DNA from 2 places in the Arthrobacter sp. TmtSoilC51 genome. Region 1 is predicted to be linked to the other one. Evidence: predicted binding sites of a transcription regulator. Region 1 holds the regulator's gene; the other holds the start of a gene.
The links. The regulator HrcA, encoded in region 1, represses chaperone genes, less so after heat shock. The targets are predictions, from matches to a motif close to TTNGCACTCGNNNNNNNCGAGTGCNAA.
Positions count from the first base shown of each region.

Region 2: groL (chaperonin GroEL) is a predicted target of HrcA. The motif match lies at 2,648-2,674, and genes of this name have one in related genera.

Region 1 covers NZ_AP035877.1:3,029,191-3,037,229, forward strand. Annotated here, with positions in the region: gene ACZ5G6_RS13790 (PhoH family protein) at 1-683, opposite strand, end outside; gene ACZ5G6_RS13795 (GerMN domain-containing protein) at 1,106-1,978, shown strand; gene ACZ5G6_RS13800 (16S rRNA (uracil(1498)-N(3))-methyltransferase) at 2,025-2,798, opposite strand; gene dnaJ (molecular chaperone DnaJ) at 2,801-3,928, opposite strand; gene hrcA (heat-inducible transcriptional repressor HrcA) at 3,979-4,986, opposite strand; gene ACZ5G6_RS13815 (DUF3097 domain-containing protein) at 5,149-6,000, shown strand; gene ACZ5G6_RS13820 (DUF4870 domain-containing protein) at 6,135-6,548, shown strand; gene hemW (radical SAM family heme chaperone HemW) at 6,578-7,807, opposite strand; gene lepA (translation elongation factor 4) at 7,808-8,039, opposite strand, start outside.
Region 2 covers NZ_AP035877.1:1,054,065-1,062,103, reverse strand. Annotated here, with positions in the region: gene ACZ5G6_RS05040 (RNase H family protein) at 1-612, opposite strand, end outside; gene groL (chaperonin GroEL) at 804-2,429, opposite strand; gene ACZ5G6_RS05030 (cold-shock protein) at 2,742-2,945, opposite strand; gene ACZ5G6_RS05025 (LytR C-terminal domain-containing protein) at 3,136-3,756, opposite strand; gene ACZ5G6_RS05020 (DUF3263 domain-containing protein) at 3,805-4,140, opposite strand; gene ACZ5G6_RS05015 (uracil-DNA glycosylase) at 4,249-5,016, shown strand; gene ACZ5G6_RS05010 (siderophore-interacting protein) at 5,069-5,908, shown strand; gene ACZ5G6_RS05005 (threonine/serine exporter family protein) at 5,921-7,408, opposite strand; gene ACZ5G6_RS05000 (peptidoglycan bridge formation glycyltransferase FemA/FemB family protein) at 7,437-8,039, opposite strand, start outside.

The sequences.
Region 1 (8,039 bases):
TCCGGGTCCATCATGTCGTGCAAAGCGTCGTAAAGCGGCCGCAGGTAGGGATCGATCTTGTCGCTCAGCGTTCCCGGCAGGAAGCCCAGCCGCTCCCCCGCCTCAACAGCCGGGCGGGTCAGGATGATCCGGCTGACTTCCTTCAGCTGGAGCGCTTGAACGGCCTTGGCCATGGCGAGGTAGGTCTTGCCGGTACCTGCCGGGCCAATGCCGAAGATCACGGTGTTCGCATCTATGGCATCCACATAGTTCTTCTGGTTCAGCGTCTTGGGCCGGATGGTCTTGCCCCGGCTGGAGAGAATGTTGTGGGTAAGGACATCCACAGGATTCTGGACGGACTGCGTCCTCAACAAGGAAACGAGCTGCTGCAGGACGTCAGGAGTCACCAATGTGCCCCTGGCCACGAGTCCCCGGACCTCCTCGAGGAGGCGCATGATGCGCGGTATGACCGTGGAGGGACCGGACATGGACAATTCATTGCCGCGAACGTGGAAGTTGACGTCGGGAAACTGCTCCTCGATGTAGCGCAAGGCTTCGTCATGGCTGCCCAATGAGTGAACCATCTGATCGGAGTTGTCGAACGTGACGATTTCCGTGCGCGTGCCCGGTAAGGTGTGCGGGAACTCGGTGGTGGCTGGGTTCCCGTTTCCGGTCCGCAACCGCCCATTCAGGGATTCACTCATAGTGGTGGCCGTGCGGCCTCTTCTCCTCCGGTCGGAATACAGTTAGTCCATCGTTTCGACAACGGGACTGGCTTAACCGCCAGGCCATATGCCGGAATGCCTTCAATCCTACGCCAGCCCGGCACGCCCAGGGCGTACGCGCGTGCTTCGTCCACGTGCACAGTTCGCTGGCGGACGACATTTTGTCTCAACTCGGCATCAAGCGGGTATCAATCCTGTTTCAGTTACTGCCAGTATCCGCAAACCCGGCCAGCCGCCGTCGACGATATGCCAAGCTGGCAGGGCGGGTAGAAAGAATACGCGCATTCGAAAAGGGCTGGCGACACCGCCAGCCGCAAGGCAAGGGACACCCCATCACGCAGTCAGCAAGCCACCAGCCTGGCGGGCGAAAGCGGAACAAATCCGTCGTCGCAGCGCCTGCGATGCTTGCTGTCCTGCTGCTGACCGGGTGCATCGCCAACGGCGGATCCACCCAGGCCACCTCCAGCCCGCCGCCGGTCAGCCTCCAGGAGGCGCCCGCCAGCAACGCTCCTCTGGAGACCACCCAAGCATCAACAAAGATCCCGGTGTACTGGATTGGTCGGAGCAAGGACGATGTCTACCTGTACCGCGAATTCAGGGACATCCGGGGCGATGGAAACCCCGTAACCACGGCGCTGCGGATCATGATGGCCGAAAAGCCGTTGGACCACGACTTTTTTACGCCCTGGCAGGATCCAGGCAGCCTGGCAACATCCATTTCGGGCAAGAACGTCATCACTGTTGATATTTCGCGCGACGCCTTCAATTCCAACCTTGATGCAGGCATGGCGCAAAGGGCGGTACAGCAGCTGGTCTACACAGCTACCGCGGCAGCCTCGTCATCGGGCCTGATCAACTCCGGCCAGCAAATCCAGGTGGTCATCCTGGTGGACGGCCATACGGACTTCATGGCCTTCGGCCAGGTGCGGCTTGGTCAGCCCATGGCCAGGGACGCCTCCTTGGTAGCGCCGCTGTGGATTATCGATCCGCAAGAGGACACCTCGCTCCCCGCGGGTTCCGTCAAATTCAATGGCCGGAGTACTGACAGCTCCAAGCCCGTGAGCTGGCAGATCCTCCAGGACAATGGCAGCGGCGAAAAAACCAGCCTGCTCACCGGCCAGACGAAGGCCACAGGAGAGCCGGGACAATTCGGCGTGTTCTCCTTCAGCGCGACCCTGAAGCCCGGGAAGTACGAATTGCGGGTGGCCCAGGTTCAGGACTCCGGGCAAGCAAACGCATCAACCACGGACACCCGGCTTTTCAGCGTCGGCTAAGATCAGCGGCGGGCGTCGGCCAGGGGCGGCTGTAGGCCGAAACAGCCTACCAGCGGCCCAGGACGTCAGAGGCGAGTACGACGGCGGCTGGTCCCGCCGTCGAGGACCTCAGGACATGATGTCCCAACAAAGCCGTGACCGCTCCAGCGTCACTGAGGCGCGTCACCTCGCGCGGCGAGATGCCACCCTCGGGGCCGACAATCAGGAGGACCTCACGGGGTGAATCCAGCCCGGTGCCCTTCGTCTCCACCAGCGCTTCAAGCACTGCCCGTAGGGGTCTCTTTGCGTCCTCGTGAAGGATTACGGCCAAGTCTGCCGAAGCAACAGCCTTTGCCAACGCCCCGGAATCCAGGATGGGACGCACCTCGGGTATCCATGCCCTGCGGGCCTGCTTGGCCGCGGCAGTGACCACTGACTGCCACTTCGCGTGGGCCTTGGCAGCGCGATCGCCCTTCCAGCGGACAATGGATCGCTCAGCCTGCCAAGGGATCACGGCATCAATGCCCAGTTCTGTGGCTGTTTCAATAGCCAGCTCGTCACGGTCACCCTTGGCCAATGCTTGAACAAGTACCAGACGCACGTCAGGCTGCTCTTCGAAAACTACCTCGGATGCCTTGACGGACAAGCTTCCGGGACCAACCTCTGCCACTGTGCCCGTGAGGCGGGCCCCTGCGCCATCGGCAATGTCCACGGCTTCACCCACCGTGAGCCTCTTCACCGTTACGGCATGCCTGGCTTCTGCACCGTCAATGGCGAACAAAGCGCCCGGCTCAACGCCATCCAGGCTCCCGGCGGGCGCGAAGAAAACGGGGTTGCTCACCGCTACAGGTTACCGAGCTTGTCCCGCAGCTTGGCGAACATGCCGCCGCTGGCCACGAGTTTGCCTTCGCTGAACTGCTCTCCGCGCAACTTGGCAAGCTGCTGCAACAGCTCTTCCTGTGCGGGATCCAGCTTGACCGGTGTCTCAACGTGCAGGTGCACCTTGAGATCGCCGCGGCCGTAGCCCCTGAGGTGGGTAACGCCCAAACCGCGAAGAGTGATGACCTCGCCGGACTGGGTGCCGGCCTTGACATCGATCTCCTGGGGCCCGTCAAAGGTTTCCAGGGTCAGTTCCGTGCCCAAGGCGGCTGCGGTCATCGGAACGCTCAGAGTTGCGTGCAGATCGTCGCCTTCACGGATATACGTGGAGTCATTGTTGACGCGGATCTCTACGTAAAGATCGCCCGCAGGTCCGCCAGCCGGTCCCGCCTCGCCCTGCCCGGAGAGCTGGATGCGGGTACCCGTGGCAACACCGGCAGGGACCTTGATGGTGAGGGAACGGCGGCTGCGGATGCGCCCCTGCCCGTTGCACTCGTTGCAGGGATCCTTGATGACCGTACCGAAGCCCTCGCAGGAACCACACGGCGCCGTGGTCATGACCTGGCCCAGGATGGAACGAACAGCCCGCTGGACCTGGCCGCTGCCGCCACAAATGTCACAACGCTCCGGGTGCGTGCCAGGCCGGCAGCAGCTGCCATCACACGTGGGGCAGACAACGGCCGTATCAACTTCGAGCTTCTTGTTGACACCGAACACGGCGTCTTTGAGGTCGATGCGGACGCTGATGAGTGCATCCTGGCCCCTGCGTACGCGGGAGGCCGGACCAGCGTGTCCGCCGCCACCGCCGAAGAAGGTATCGAAGATGTCCTGGAACGCAAAGCCTTGGCCGGAGTAGCCGCCACCAAAGCCGTTGTCAGTGCCGTTCTCGTTACCGGTGGCATCGTAGACGCGGCGCTTTTGGGGGTCGGACAGCACTTCGTAGGCATGCGTCACGGCTTTGAACTGCTCCGCGACATCCTCACCAGGGTTGACGTCCGGGTGAAGCTTGCGCGCCAACTTGCGGTACGCCTTCTTGATCTCTTCCCCGGTGGCTTCCGGCGAGACTCCCAAAACGTCATAGTGGCTGCTCAAAGTCGGTATCTCTTCCTTGTTGTACTGCGATTCTTACCTCGGGGCTGGCGTCAGCCGCCGAGAATGCGGGAAAGGTAACGGGCCACGGCGCGCACGGCAGCCATGGTGGTGGGATAGTCCATCCGGGTTGGTCCGAGGATTCCCACCTTGGCGCCGGAGCCATACCCCGTTGCCACGACTGATGCCTCAGCCAGGCCGTCATAGGGATTCTCGCGCCCGATGCTCACTGACACCCCGCGAGGATCATCCCCCATGTCGGACAACAACCGGAGCATGACAACTTGTTCCTCAAGGGCCTCCAGCACTGGCCCAATACTCAACGGAAAGTCCACGTTGGAGCGCGCAAGGTTGGCTGTTCCGGCAAGGACGATGCGCTCTTCACGGCTGGTGTCACTCAGCGCCTGCAGACCATGGGCAAGATGCTGCGCGATCCCCCGAAGGTCCGGCGGGCACAGTGCCACCACGGAAGGCAACACCTGCGGCAGCAAAGCCAGCTGGGTTCCCGCGATACTGCCAAGGAACCTGGAACGCAGAGACATCAGGGCCTCGTTGCTGACATCGGAGCCGGCCTCGATGACCTTCTGGCCAACGCTTCCCGTATCTGCGATGAGCACAACGAGCACCTGCTTTGGTGCCAGGAGGACAAACTCTACGTGGCGGACCAACGCCCGGTTGGAGTGTGGGTACTGAACGACGGCGACCTGGTTGGTCAGTTGCGACAGCAGCCTGACTGTGCGCTCAAGGATGTCATCGAGGTCGTCCGGCCCCTCCAGGAGCGAATGGATGGCTCGACGCTCCGCGGCGGACAACGGCTTGACCTGCGAGATTCGGTCCACGAACAGCCGATAGCCCTTGTCCGTGGGGATCCGGCCCGCGCTGGTGTGCGGCGCCGCGATGAGGCCCTCTTCTTCAAGTACGGCCATATCATTGCGGATGGTGGCGCTGGAAACGCCGAGATGGTGCCGCTCCACAAGTGCCTTGGATCCAACAGGCTCGCGGGAATGCACATAATCCTCAACGATTGCGCGCAGCACCTCAAGCTTGCGTGGCTCACTCATTGCAACACCTCCTGACGACTGTCCGGGCCTACATCGGACCAATACTTAGCACTCAACATGCCTAAGTGCTAACAAGTCTAGTATGAGCCAGGGCGTTGCTAGCATTGAAACCGCCCGCGGGAGTTATTCCCAGCACAACCAGCACAAAGGGGTATGAAGTCCTTGGCTTTCGACACGTGGGGCCCGCAGGATCTGTCCGCTCCTGCCAAACGCAAACTCCCCGAGGTAGCCGTCCAGCGCGGAATGGTCCTGGAAGATGTCCAGTCCGGCTGGGTGGGCGAGGTTACCCGGGTGGAGAAATCCGGGGGCATGCACATCGTCTCCCTGGAGGACAGGCGCGGCAAGACAAAGTCCTTCCAGCTTGGGTTTGGCTTCCTGCTTGAAGGCCAGGCCATTCGGCTCATGCCTCCTGCCGCAAAGGCTCCGGCTACGCCTGTGCAAGCAGGACGGACGGCGTCTGGTTCCGTGAAGGTCACGGGCCAGCGTGCCCAGGTGGCCAAGGCGAGCCGCATCTGGGTAGAAGGCAAGCACGACGCCGAACTGGTGGAGAAAGTTTGGGGCGACGATCTCCGCATTGAGGGCATCGTGGTCGAGCCACTCCACGGCGTGGACGACCTCAAGTCGGCGATCGCCGCGTTCTCCCCCGGGCCGGGCCGCAGGCTCGGGATCCTGGTAGACCACCTCGTGGCGGGCTCAAAGGAATCGCGCATCGCCGAAGAAGCCATGACGGTGCCCGGAGCCGCCGGAAACGTCCTTATTGTCGGTCACCCCTACGTGGATGTCTGGCAAGCTATCCGGCCAAAAGTGCTGGGTATGGAGCGTTGGCCGGAAGTTCCACGAGGGACTGACTGGAAGACCGGGATTCTGGCCGCCTTCGGTTGGCCGCACGAAACGGCTGAAGACATTGGCCTCGGCTGGCAACGCCTGCTCGGCGCGGTACGCAGCTATGCGGACCTGGAAGCCTCGCTCCTGGGAAGGGTGGAGGAAGTCATCGACTTCCTCACTACGCCCTGAATGCCAGTTCCTGATCTGCGCCCCTGAATACGCTTTCCTCAGGGACGCAACGGGGCGTTGGTCCCGGGATGACCCGGGACCCAGTATTCTGGGACAGCAACACCGCAGCATCTTTACAGCAAAGGGAAGACACCGTGGCAGAGAACGCTCCTGAAGAACCGGGCAGCGCCGCAGGCCAGCCCCAGTACCATGGCGCGCCTGCAAACGCACTCCCACTGACGGCAAGCGAAGACCGGCAGTGGGCCACATTGGCGCACTTCGGAGGAATTCTGGGATGCCTGCCGTCCCTGCTGATCTATCTGATTTTCCGTGATCGCGGGCCGTTTACGGCACAGGAGTCGAAGGAAGCACTGAACTTCACACTTCCGCCGACCATCGCGGCGGTGCTCGCAAATATCCTGGTCCTGCTTCCCGTGGTCGGCAATATCTTTGCAGTCATCGCCACGGGAATCTGGGTAGCTCTAACGTGCTTCTCAGTCTCGGCCGGTATTCGTGTCAACCACGGACAGCCCCACCGCTACAAGCTCAACCTGCGCTGGATCAAGTAGCCCACAGGTTCTGCAGGCTACTGCCGCATTCAGTCCGGCAGAATCCTTCGCACCACGGCGTCCGCCAGTAGTCGGCCCTTAAGCGTAAGAACAAGGCGGCCCTTGAAGGCCGCAACCGGATCCACCAGCTCTTCAGCGATAAGTCCCGCCATCGCATGGCGGCCAACTTTGTCCAACGCATCCACCGCCAGCCCGGTACCAAGCCGCGCCTCAAGCATGATGCGCTCGACTTCCCGGGTTTCGGCGTCGAGGGTTTCCCGGCCAGCTGCCGGCGAGGCTCCTGCAGCAAGCCTGTTGGCATAAGCCGTTGGGTGCTTTACGTTCCACCAGCGGACCCCGCCCACGTGTGAGTGGGCGCCCGGACCAATCCCCCACCAGTCATCGCCCCGCCAATAGGCAAGGTTGTGACGGCAGGCTTGTTCAGGCGTCTTCGACCAGTTACTGACCTCGTACCATGTCAGGCCGGCTTCCGAAATCAGTTTGTCAGCGAGCTCATATTTGGCGGCGTGGTCGTCGTCGTCGATTCCGGGAACTTCGCCCCGCCGGATTTGGGCTGCGAGCTTTGTGCCGTCCTCCACGATCAGCGCATAGGCGCTGATGTGATCGGGTTCATAGGATAGGGCGGTCTCGAGGGACAGTTGCCAGTCCGCCATCGACTCGCCCGGCGTGCCGTAGATGAGGTCCAGGCTAACGGCGAGGCCAGCCTCCCGCGCCCACTGCACCACCAGCGGAACGCGACTCGGGGTATGGGTGCGGTCCAACACTTTAAGCACATGCGGGACCGCGGATTGCATGCCGAAGGAGACGCGCGTAAATCCGGCATCAGCCAGCACCTTGAGCGACGCGGGCGTTACGGAGTCGGGGTTGGCTTCGGTGGTCACCTCCGCGCCGGGCTCAAGCCCCCAATGCCCGACGGCGGCGCGCAGGATCCGCGCCAAGTCCTCCGCAGGTAGCAACGTGGGTGTTCCGCCGCCGAAAAATACACTGCTCAGCGGCCGCTCCGGCAAGCCGGAAGCATCCAGGGCCGTTGCCGCAAAGTCCAGTTCCGTGACAGCCGTTTGGGCATAGGCATCCTGCGATGCACCACCGCCGAGCTCCGTGGCCGTATAAGTATTGAAGTCGCAGTAACCGCACCTCACGGCGCAGAACGGGATGTGCACGTAGAGGCCGAACTTGCGATGCTCGACGCCGGTCAGCACCTGCGGGGGCAGTAAGCCATCCGCAGGTGCAGGGTCGCCCAAAGGAAGGACGCTGGGCATCTACTTCTTGGCCTTGTCCTTGGACTCGTCGGTGGTCAGTGCGGCAATGAAAGCCTCCTGAGGCACTTCAACGCGACCAACCATCTTCATGCGCTTCTTGCCTTCCTTCTGCTTCTCAAGCAGTTTGCGCTTACGGGTGATGTCACCGCCGTAGCACTTGGCAAGAACGTCCTTGCGGATGGCCCGGATGCTTTCGCGGGCAATAATGCGCGATCCGATGGCCGCCTGGATG
Region 2 (8,039 bases), 2.0 Mb from region 1:
GGAAGCGTCCTCGTCCAGTTCACTGAAAAGGTCCGGCTGGCCGAAGATGCCCGACTCTCCAAACAGCGTGGGTTCCGAGTGGGGTTGGAAGCTGCGCACGGCCCTGGCCGCTGTGGCAGGAACAGGCTGGGCCAAGACTGGACCTGCCCCCGCAAAGCCCGGTCCGCTTGGGGCTGCCGTACCCTGCTGGAAGGCGGTGGCCACCGCGCGTGCGCGCTCGTCTGCTGCCTCATTGAGGTCGTGGCCGGCATGGCCCTTAACCCATTCAAACGTGTATTTGCGCCCCACGATTGCTTGGTCGATGTCCTTGAGCAGGTCCACGTTCAGGACGGGCTTGCCGTCAGCCTTGCGCCACCCCTTCCGCTTCCACCCTGGCATCCACTTGGTGATGCAGTTGATGACGTATTGGCTGTCGCACAGGATCAGCAGTTCTTCGTCGGGCACGTGGGCCGTGGAGCGGAACAGGTCCAGGACGGCCATCAGCTCGCCCATGTTGTTGGTGCCGTGTGGCCAGCCCCCTGCGCGCCAACAGGAGTCATCAACGTACCAGGCCCATCCGGCCGGCCCAGGATTGCCGAGGGCAGAGCCATCGGCGGCAGCAATAATCGTCATGCATTCAATCCTGCCAGACCACACAGACACTGAAAGCCTGATAACACCCAACTGGGGGACAGCACCTGTCGCTACGGGCCCTCATAAGAGCCCGATCTGTCCCCTACTTGGTTCTTAACGCCGACGGCGGCCCCCACCCGAAGGTGTGGACCGCCGTCGTTTGCTGTGTAGCGTGACTTAGCGCAGGAGGCTTAGAAGCCGCCCATGCCGCCCATGTCGTCGCCACCGGCAGCCGGAGCGTTCTTCTCAGGCTTGTCGGCAACTACGGCCTCGGTGGTCAGGAAGAGACCAGCGATGGAAGCAGCGTTCTGGAGGGCCGAGCGGGTGACCTTTACGGGGTCGTTGACGCCGGCAGCCAGCAGGTCTTCGTAGACACCCGTGGCAGCGTTCAGGCCGTGGCCGGAAGGCAGGCCGCGAACCTTGTCGACAACAACACCCGGCTCGAGGCCAGCGTTGAAAGCGATCTGCTTGAGCGGAGCGTCGATGGCAACCTTGACGATGTTGGCACCTGTTGCCTCGTCACCCTGCAGGGTGAGGTTGGCGAAGGCCTTGGCACCGGCCTGGATGAGGGCAACGCCACCACCAGCAACGATGCCTTCTTCAACGGCAGCCTTTGCGTTGCGGACAGCGTCCTCAATGCGGTGCTTGCGTTCCTTGAGCTCAACTTCGGTTGCGGCACCGGCCTTGATGACTGCAACGCCGCCGGCCAGCTTGGCCAGGCGTTCCTGCAGCTTCTCGCGGTCGTAGTCGGAATCGGAGTTCTCGATCTCGGCACGGATCTGGGCAACACGGCCAGCGATCTGGTCGGCGTCGCCGGCACCTTCAACGATGGTGGTCTCGTCCTTGGTAACAACAACCTTGCGGGCGGTACCGAGGAGCTCCAGGCCAGCGTTCTCCAGCTTGAGGCCAACCTCTTCCGAGATGACCTGGCCACCGGTGAGGATGGCGATGTCGGCGAGCTGTGCCTTGCGGCGGTCACCGAAGCCCGGAGCCTTGACAGCTACAGACTTGAAGGTGCCACGGATCTTGTTGACGATCAGGGTGGCCAGGGCCTCGCCCTCGATGTCTTCGGCGATGATCAGCAGCGGCTTGTTGGACTGCATGACCTTCTCCAGAACCGTGACGAGTTCCTTCACGTTGGAGATCTTGGAGTTGACGATCAGGATGTACGGGTCCTCAAGGACCGTTTCCTGGCGCTCAGCGTCGGTGACGAAGTAAGCGGAGATGTAACCCTTGTCGAAGCGCATGCCTTCGGTGAGCTCGAGCTCCAGGCCAAAGGTGTTGGATTCCTCGACCGTGATGACGCCTTCCTTGCCCACCTTGTCCAGGGCTTCGGCGATCAGGCTGCCGATTTCCGGGTCACCGGCGGAGATGGAAGCCGTGGCTGCGATCTCTTCCTTGGTCTCGATCTCCTTGGCGGAGGCGAGCAGCTCGGTGATGACGGCCTCAACGGCCTTCTCGATGCCGCGCTTCAGGGACAGGGGGTCGGCGCCGGCGGCAACGTTGCGCAGGCCTTCCTTGACCAGTGCCTGGGCGAGAACCGTAGCGGTGGTGGTACCGTCGCCAGCGACGTCATCCGTCTTCTTGGCAACTTCCTTGACCAGTTCTGCACCGATCTTCTCGTAAGGATCGTCCAGCTCGATCTCCTTGGCGATGGAAACGCCATCGTTGGTGATCGTGGGGGCGCCCCACTTCTTTTCGAGGACGACGTTGCGTCCACGCGGGCCGAGGGTGACCTTGACGGCGTCGGCGAGGATGTTCAGGCCCCGCTCGAGGCCGCGGCGTGCCTCTTCATCAAATGCAATGATCTTGGCCATAACGGCGGTAGTCCTTTCGGGACAGTCGTTAAGAAGGAACCTGTCAGATAGGGTGCCCGCGACGGACGGTCCTTTGCTTGCGGCCTCTGTATGCCCCGCGCGCCGGACCTCACCCCACCAAGGTGTTTCTTGATCCTCCTCCGTTCCGAGAGCCGTCCGCCGCCGGCGTAAGCCGGGCCGGAGTTAGCAGTCGAAGCGTAGGAGTGCTAAATCAATAATTAGCACTCGACCGGGGAGAGTGCAAGCAGAGGCGCCACTTTGAGCTATAAACAAAGGGGTTTCAGCCGTTAGCTGACGTGACCGGCGCAGGAACTATGCGACGCGGACGCTTTCAGCCTGCGGACCCTTCTGGCCTTCGCCCAATTCAAACTCCACCCGCTGGCCTTCTTCCAGGGCTCGGAAGCCTTCCATTTGAATGGCAGACCAGTGCACGAAGACGTCGTCCCCGGAGTCATCCACAGTGATGAAGCCGTACCCTTTTTCGGCGTTGAACCATTTGACGGTTCCCAAAGCCATGATGCCCACACTTTCGCAGTAGCCAAGACCGGTTGCCGGGATCTCCGGACCGGAATCAATCCACTGTAACCACAGTCACTATCCAAGCGCTGCTGTGCAGGGTCCCACCATGACTTTTGTTATTGAGGCTTAACCGAGTTGCGGCTTTCGGGCCTGAAACCCACTGAAAAACAGCGGGAAGTCAGCGGAATTACTGGTAGCCAGGTCCCACAACAACCACCAGCGGCTGCTGTATTTCAGGGGATTCAACAACCGCGGTGATACCGAGGAGCTTCCCCAGCGCCTCTGCGTTGGCCTTCTGCCCGGGAACGTTGTAGAAGACCACGGAGGACTGCTGCGGGAGGCCGCCCCAGTTCCCCACGGTTCCCAACGCCCAGCCATCGCCTTGTACGAGGCCCGCGACGCGGCTGGCGAGTCCAGCCGTAGCCGTGCCGTTGTAAACGGCCACAGCCACCGTCTTGTCCACCGGCGCAGAGGAAGGGGTTCCGGAAGGTTCGGCTGAAGGCGTCGTCCCCGGGCTCGGCTCACCGGAAGCGATGGGAGCGTTGCTTGATTCGGTCGGTGCAGCAGAAGGGGAGGTTTCGCTCTGCTGGGGCGCCGGCGTCGAAACGCTTGTGGACGCGCCAGGGGCCACCAAGCCAAGCCGCGGAAGTATCAGGAAAGCCACGAGTCCCAGCACCAAGGCCACGGCTCCAACGGTCAGGACCGGCCATAAATTGGGACGGACTGTCTCCTGGGCGTCGCGATGCACGCCCTGCCGGGAGCTGTTCTGTGGGACCCGGTCGAATTCATCCTTGGCAAATTTGGTCATGGTGAAGCGTTGTCCTTGCTGGTTGCTGCTGACGATCAGCCTGGCGATTTACGCGTCGGACCCCAAGCGCCGCGCTGTCCGCGCACGTTGGCGCGACGTACGTAGTCTACGCAATCTCTTCACAAGCATGGGATCGTGGGCCAACGCATCCTCGGTATCGATAAGTGCGTTCAGGATCTGGTAGTAGTGTGTGGCGGAGAGATCGAACATCTCCCGGATGGCCTGTTCCTTGGCGCCTGCATACTTCCACCATTGCCGCTCCAAAGCCAACATTTGTTGGTCACGGTCGCTCAGAGGCGAGTCGCTGCGGGTCCCGGCCGCCAGGTCTTCAAGGGCCAAACCGGTAGCCTGCGGCGCCATTGGTTCCGGTGCTGGTTCTGCCACGGCACACTCCTTGACGCTGGTTGGGGGAAAATGTCCTACCCCCATGTTACGGGCGAATAACAACGATGTCATTCGCACCGCCGATGCCATGGAGGAGACAATAACTAGGTGACTGGCGAAGATGCACTGTTTGACCTGGAACCTGCCGGCGTGGCCGATCCGGGCTTCGACGAGCTTGTTGACCTGCCCTTGGAAGAGTTGATGGCCGAGGATTGGGCGGACGCGTTACGGCCCGTGGAAGGACAACTCCGTGAAGCCCTGGCATTTGTTGCAGCTCAGTCTGACCAAGGCATCCAAGTCCTTCCTGCAGCCACGAACCTCCTCCGGGCTTTCCGTCGACCACTGGCTGACGTCAAGGTACTCATCCTTGGCCAGGATCCCTACCCAACGCCGGGACACGCCGTCGGGCTTTCCTTTGCCGTTTCACGGCACACGCGGCCCATCCCCCGGAGCCTGGCGAATATCTATCGTGAACTCCACGACGACCTGGGGCTCCCGCCGCGCATCCATGGCGACCTTACGGCATGGACGGATCAAGGCGTCCTGCTGCTGAACCGGGTCCTCAGCGTCGCGGCAGGAAGCGCCGGATCACACAGGGGCAAAGGCTGGGAGGCAATCACGACGGCGGCCGTCAGGGCGGTAGCCCATCGCACCGACGGTGCAGGACGCCGGAGCCCCCTGGTAGCGATTCTGTGGGGGAAGGACGCCGAAGCGGTCACGCCGCTGCTGGATGGCACACCGGCAATCACTTCGGTGCACCCTAGTCCCCTTTCGGCATCCCGTGGTTTCTTTGGTTCCAAGCCGTTCAGCCGAACCAACCAACTGTTGTCGGCACAGGGCGCAGAGCCCGTCAATTGGGAACTACCCATCTTGTAACCTTCGACTCATACCGAGGTGGCACCCGACGAATTAGCTTAGGCTTGCCTACATGGCTGCCCTACCCGTTACTTCGTCCGCTACCCGGAACACGCGCCCGCAGGTCAACCTGACTGTCCTGCGCAAAGAATGGCTCTCACCCCACATGGTGCGGATCGTCGCCGGTGGCCCAGGGTTCAGCGACTACGCGAACAACGACTACGTGGACCGGTACGTCAAAATCGTGTTCCCCCAGCAGGGTGTTGACTACCAACTTCCCCTGGACCTGTGGGCCATCCGCGAAACCATGCCTCGCGGGCAATGGCCCCACACACGGACGTACACCATCCGCTGGGTGAACCTTGAAGCCCAGGAGCTGGCGATCGACTTCGTCGTCCATGGCGACGAAGGTCTGGCCGGGCCCTGGGCAGCTGCGGCGGAACCCGGCGACCCGCTGATTTTTACCGGCCCCGGCGGTGCCTACAACCCCGCGCCCGACGCCGATTGGCACCTGTTCGCCGGCGACGACGCCGCGATTCCAGCCATCGCAGCCTGCATAGAGTCGCTCGCCACGGATGCCCGTGGACATGCGTTCCTCGAGGTGGACAGCGCGGAGGACATCCTGCCTATTTCTGCTCCTGCCGGCGTGGAACTCCATTGGCTGCAGCGCAACGGAGTACCAGCCGGATCAAGCGAGCTGCTGCTTGAGGCACTTCGCGAACTGCAATGGCTCCCCGGCCGCGTAGACGTCTTTGCGCATGGCGAACGGGGCTACATGAAGGGCCTGCGGGAGATCTTCTTCGGCCAGCGGGGCCTGGAGCGTTCGCAGGTTTCACTGTCCGGGTACTGGGCACAGGGCCGGGTTGAGGAAGTTTTCCAGGCCGAGAAGAAGCTCCCCGTAGGGCAGATCTAGCGGCGGGCAGATCTAGCGGCGCCTCACCCGGCGTCGCTCGTTACTGGACAGTCCCTTGGTCAGTGGCCTCGCGAGGTTGTCGCCGAGCACGATTCCTGCTGCCACTCCCAGGACAATCGCGCCTGCGTTGAGCATGCCCCCGGCACCCTGGAGAATGTCCGCTTCCTCGATGGTCAATACATACATTGAACGGAATATGGTCAGGCCCGGTAGCAGGATGAGCGCGGCCGGAACGGCAACCACCAGTTGGGGAGCACCAAGCTTCAGCGCCACTACCCGAGCGAGGAGGCCGATTGCCACCGCCGATACAGCCGGCGATAAGCGGTCCCCAAAGCCGGCGGTAGTAGCCCCCCACAAGACGAAGAAGCCAACCAGGCCGACTGCCGCCGTCGGGAGTAACAGTCGCATCTGGGTCTGTTCGGTGACGCCGATAGCAACTACCGCGATGGCAATCAGAATGGTTTGGCCCCACAAAGGATACGCATCCGGGAATGTTTTGGTGACGTCCAGGACTTCGCTGCCCATGAGGGTCCCGACCACGACGGCAACGGCGATGCCAGCGACGATCGCGCCGAAGGTGAGCAGCGTGGAGAGGAACCGTCCGGCAGCCGTTACGGGGAAGCCGTTAATCGCGTCCTGCACGGAAGACACAAGCCTGCCCGTCGGAAGCAACAAGAGGATTCCGCCCGCAACCACAATGGACGGAGCAATGTCAGCACCGGCCCAACGCAGCATCAGGGCGATGAACGTGACCAGGAACGAGCACGCCATGGTGACGAAGAAGTCCGGAGTGCGCCACCGGCTCAGTTGCCGTGCAACCAAACTGATCAGCAAGTTGGAGCCAAAGGCCAGGGCTGACGCGCCAGGACCACCGCCCAGGACGCCCACGAACACCGCGGCGAACACAGCGAACGCCACAGTGACCATCCACCGAGGGAACGGCTTGGCGCTGCGGACGATGTCATTCAATCGACGAACTGCTTCGTCGCGGCCCACTCCCCCGGCCACAATGTCCGTAACCAATTGATGCACTTGGGCGAGGCCCGCGTAGTTATTCGTCCACGAGCGGACCACCCGTAACAGCGTGATCGGTGTCTGGTCCTTCGGCGCATAATTGATGGCCACCGACTGGTTGGTGATGTCCACTTCAACGTTCTTCAAGCCAAGGGCCGCGGTCACGGCAATCATGCTTGTCTCAACTTCAAGGGCCCCTGCGCCGTAGCGGAACATGACTTCGGCCAGATGCAAGGCGAAGTCGATGGTCTTACGCGCTGAGGCGTCTACGCCGAGAACTTGGATGGTCGGGTTGGCGTAGGGACTACCCGCGAGCCGGTCCACGATGTTCATGGGGGCAGTGGGCGGGCTATCGCCTTGCACCAAGCGCATCAGCATGCGCTTGGCATTGGCGTTCTGCCGGATTTGCGATGGCCGCATCGGCTGGGTCTTGGGCAAGCCGTCAGTGTGAGGCCTGCCGCCGGAGCCCTCAGGGCGTTCAGTCACGCAGTGTTCCTCCCTTGGCTTTCGTTGATTAGTTCTTCCCCCGGAATTTCCTCAGCAGGTTTCCGCGCTCCGGCAATTTTGCCAGTACCGTCTTGGCGGCACCTGCAAGCTTCCTGACCGCCTGGTAAGCGGTGAAGATTACCGGATTCACCGGCGCCACGAAGTCTCCCACCAGTTGGACTACCTCGCCGCCAAAGCCCTTCTTGAATTCGTAGCCGCCGTGGCCGGTCTCGTCCTGGCCCTGGATACCAAACGTGCCGTAGAAGTTGTAGCGCGAGTAGCCGTTGTTCAGCGCGTGCAACATCATGCCCCAATACAGGGACGTAGCACCGTTGAAGTAGATGTAATCCTGGACGGTGCCGCCGATGACGCATACGACTTCATCGCCGGAGCAAGCGAAGTGGATCGCCGCTACGGTAGCCACGCCCACGGAGTCGGGGAAGCGTTCGATGTCCTTGAGGCTCCGCTCGTAACTATCCACGAGATCCTGGACAACCTTGACGCGGTTGGCCTTCTTCTTGCTCCCGGTTTCCTCCACCTCTCGCTTGAGGTCCGCGAGCGTCTTGGATTCGGCATCCAGGCGCTCCGTGATCGAGGCCCTGTATTCGGGGATGTTGATCTTGGCCATCAT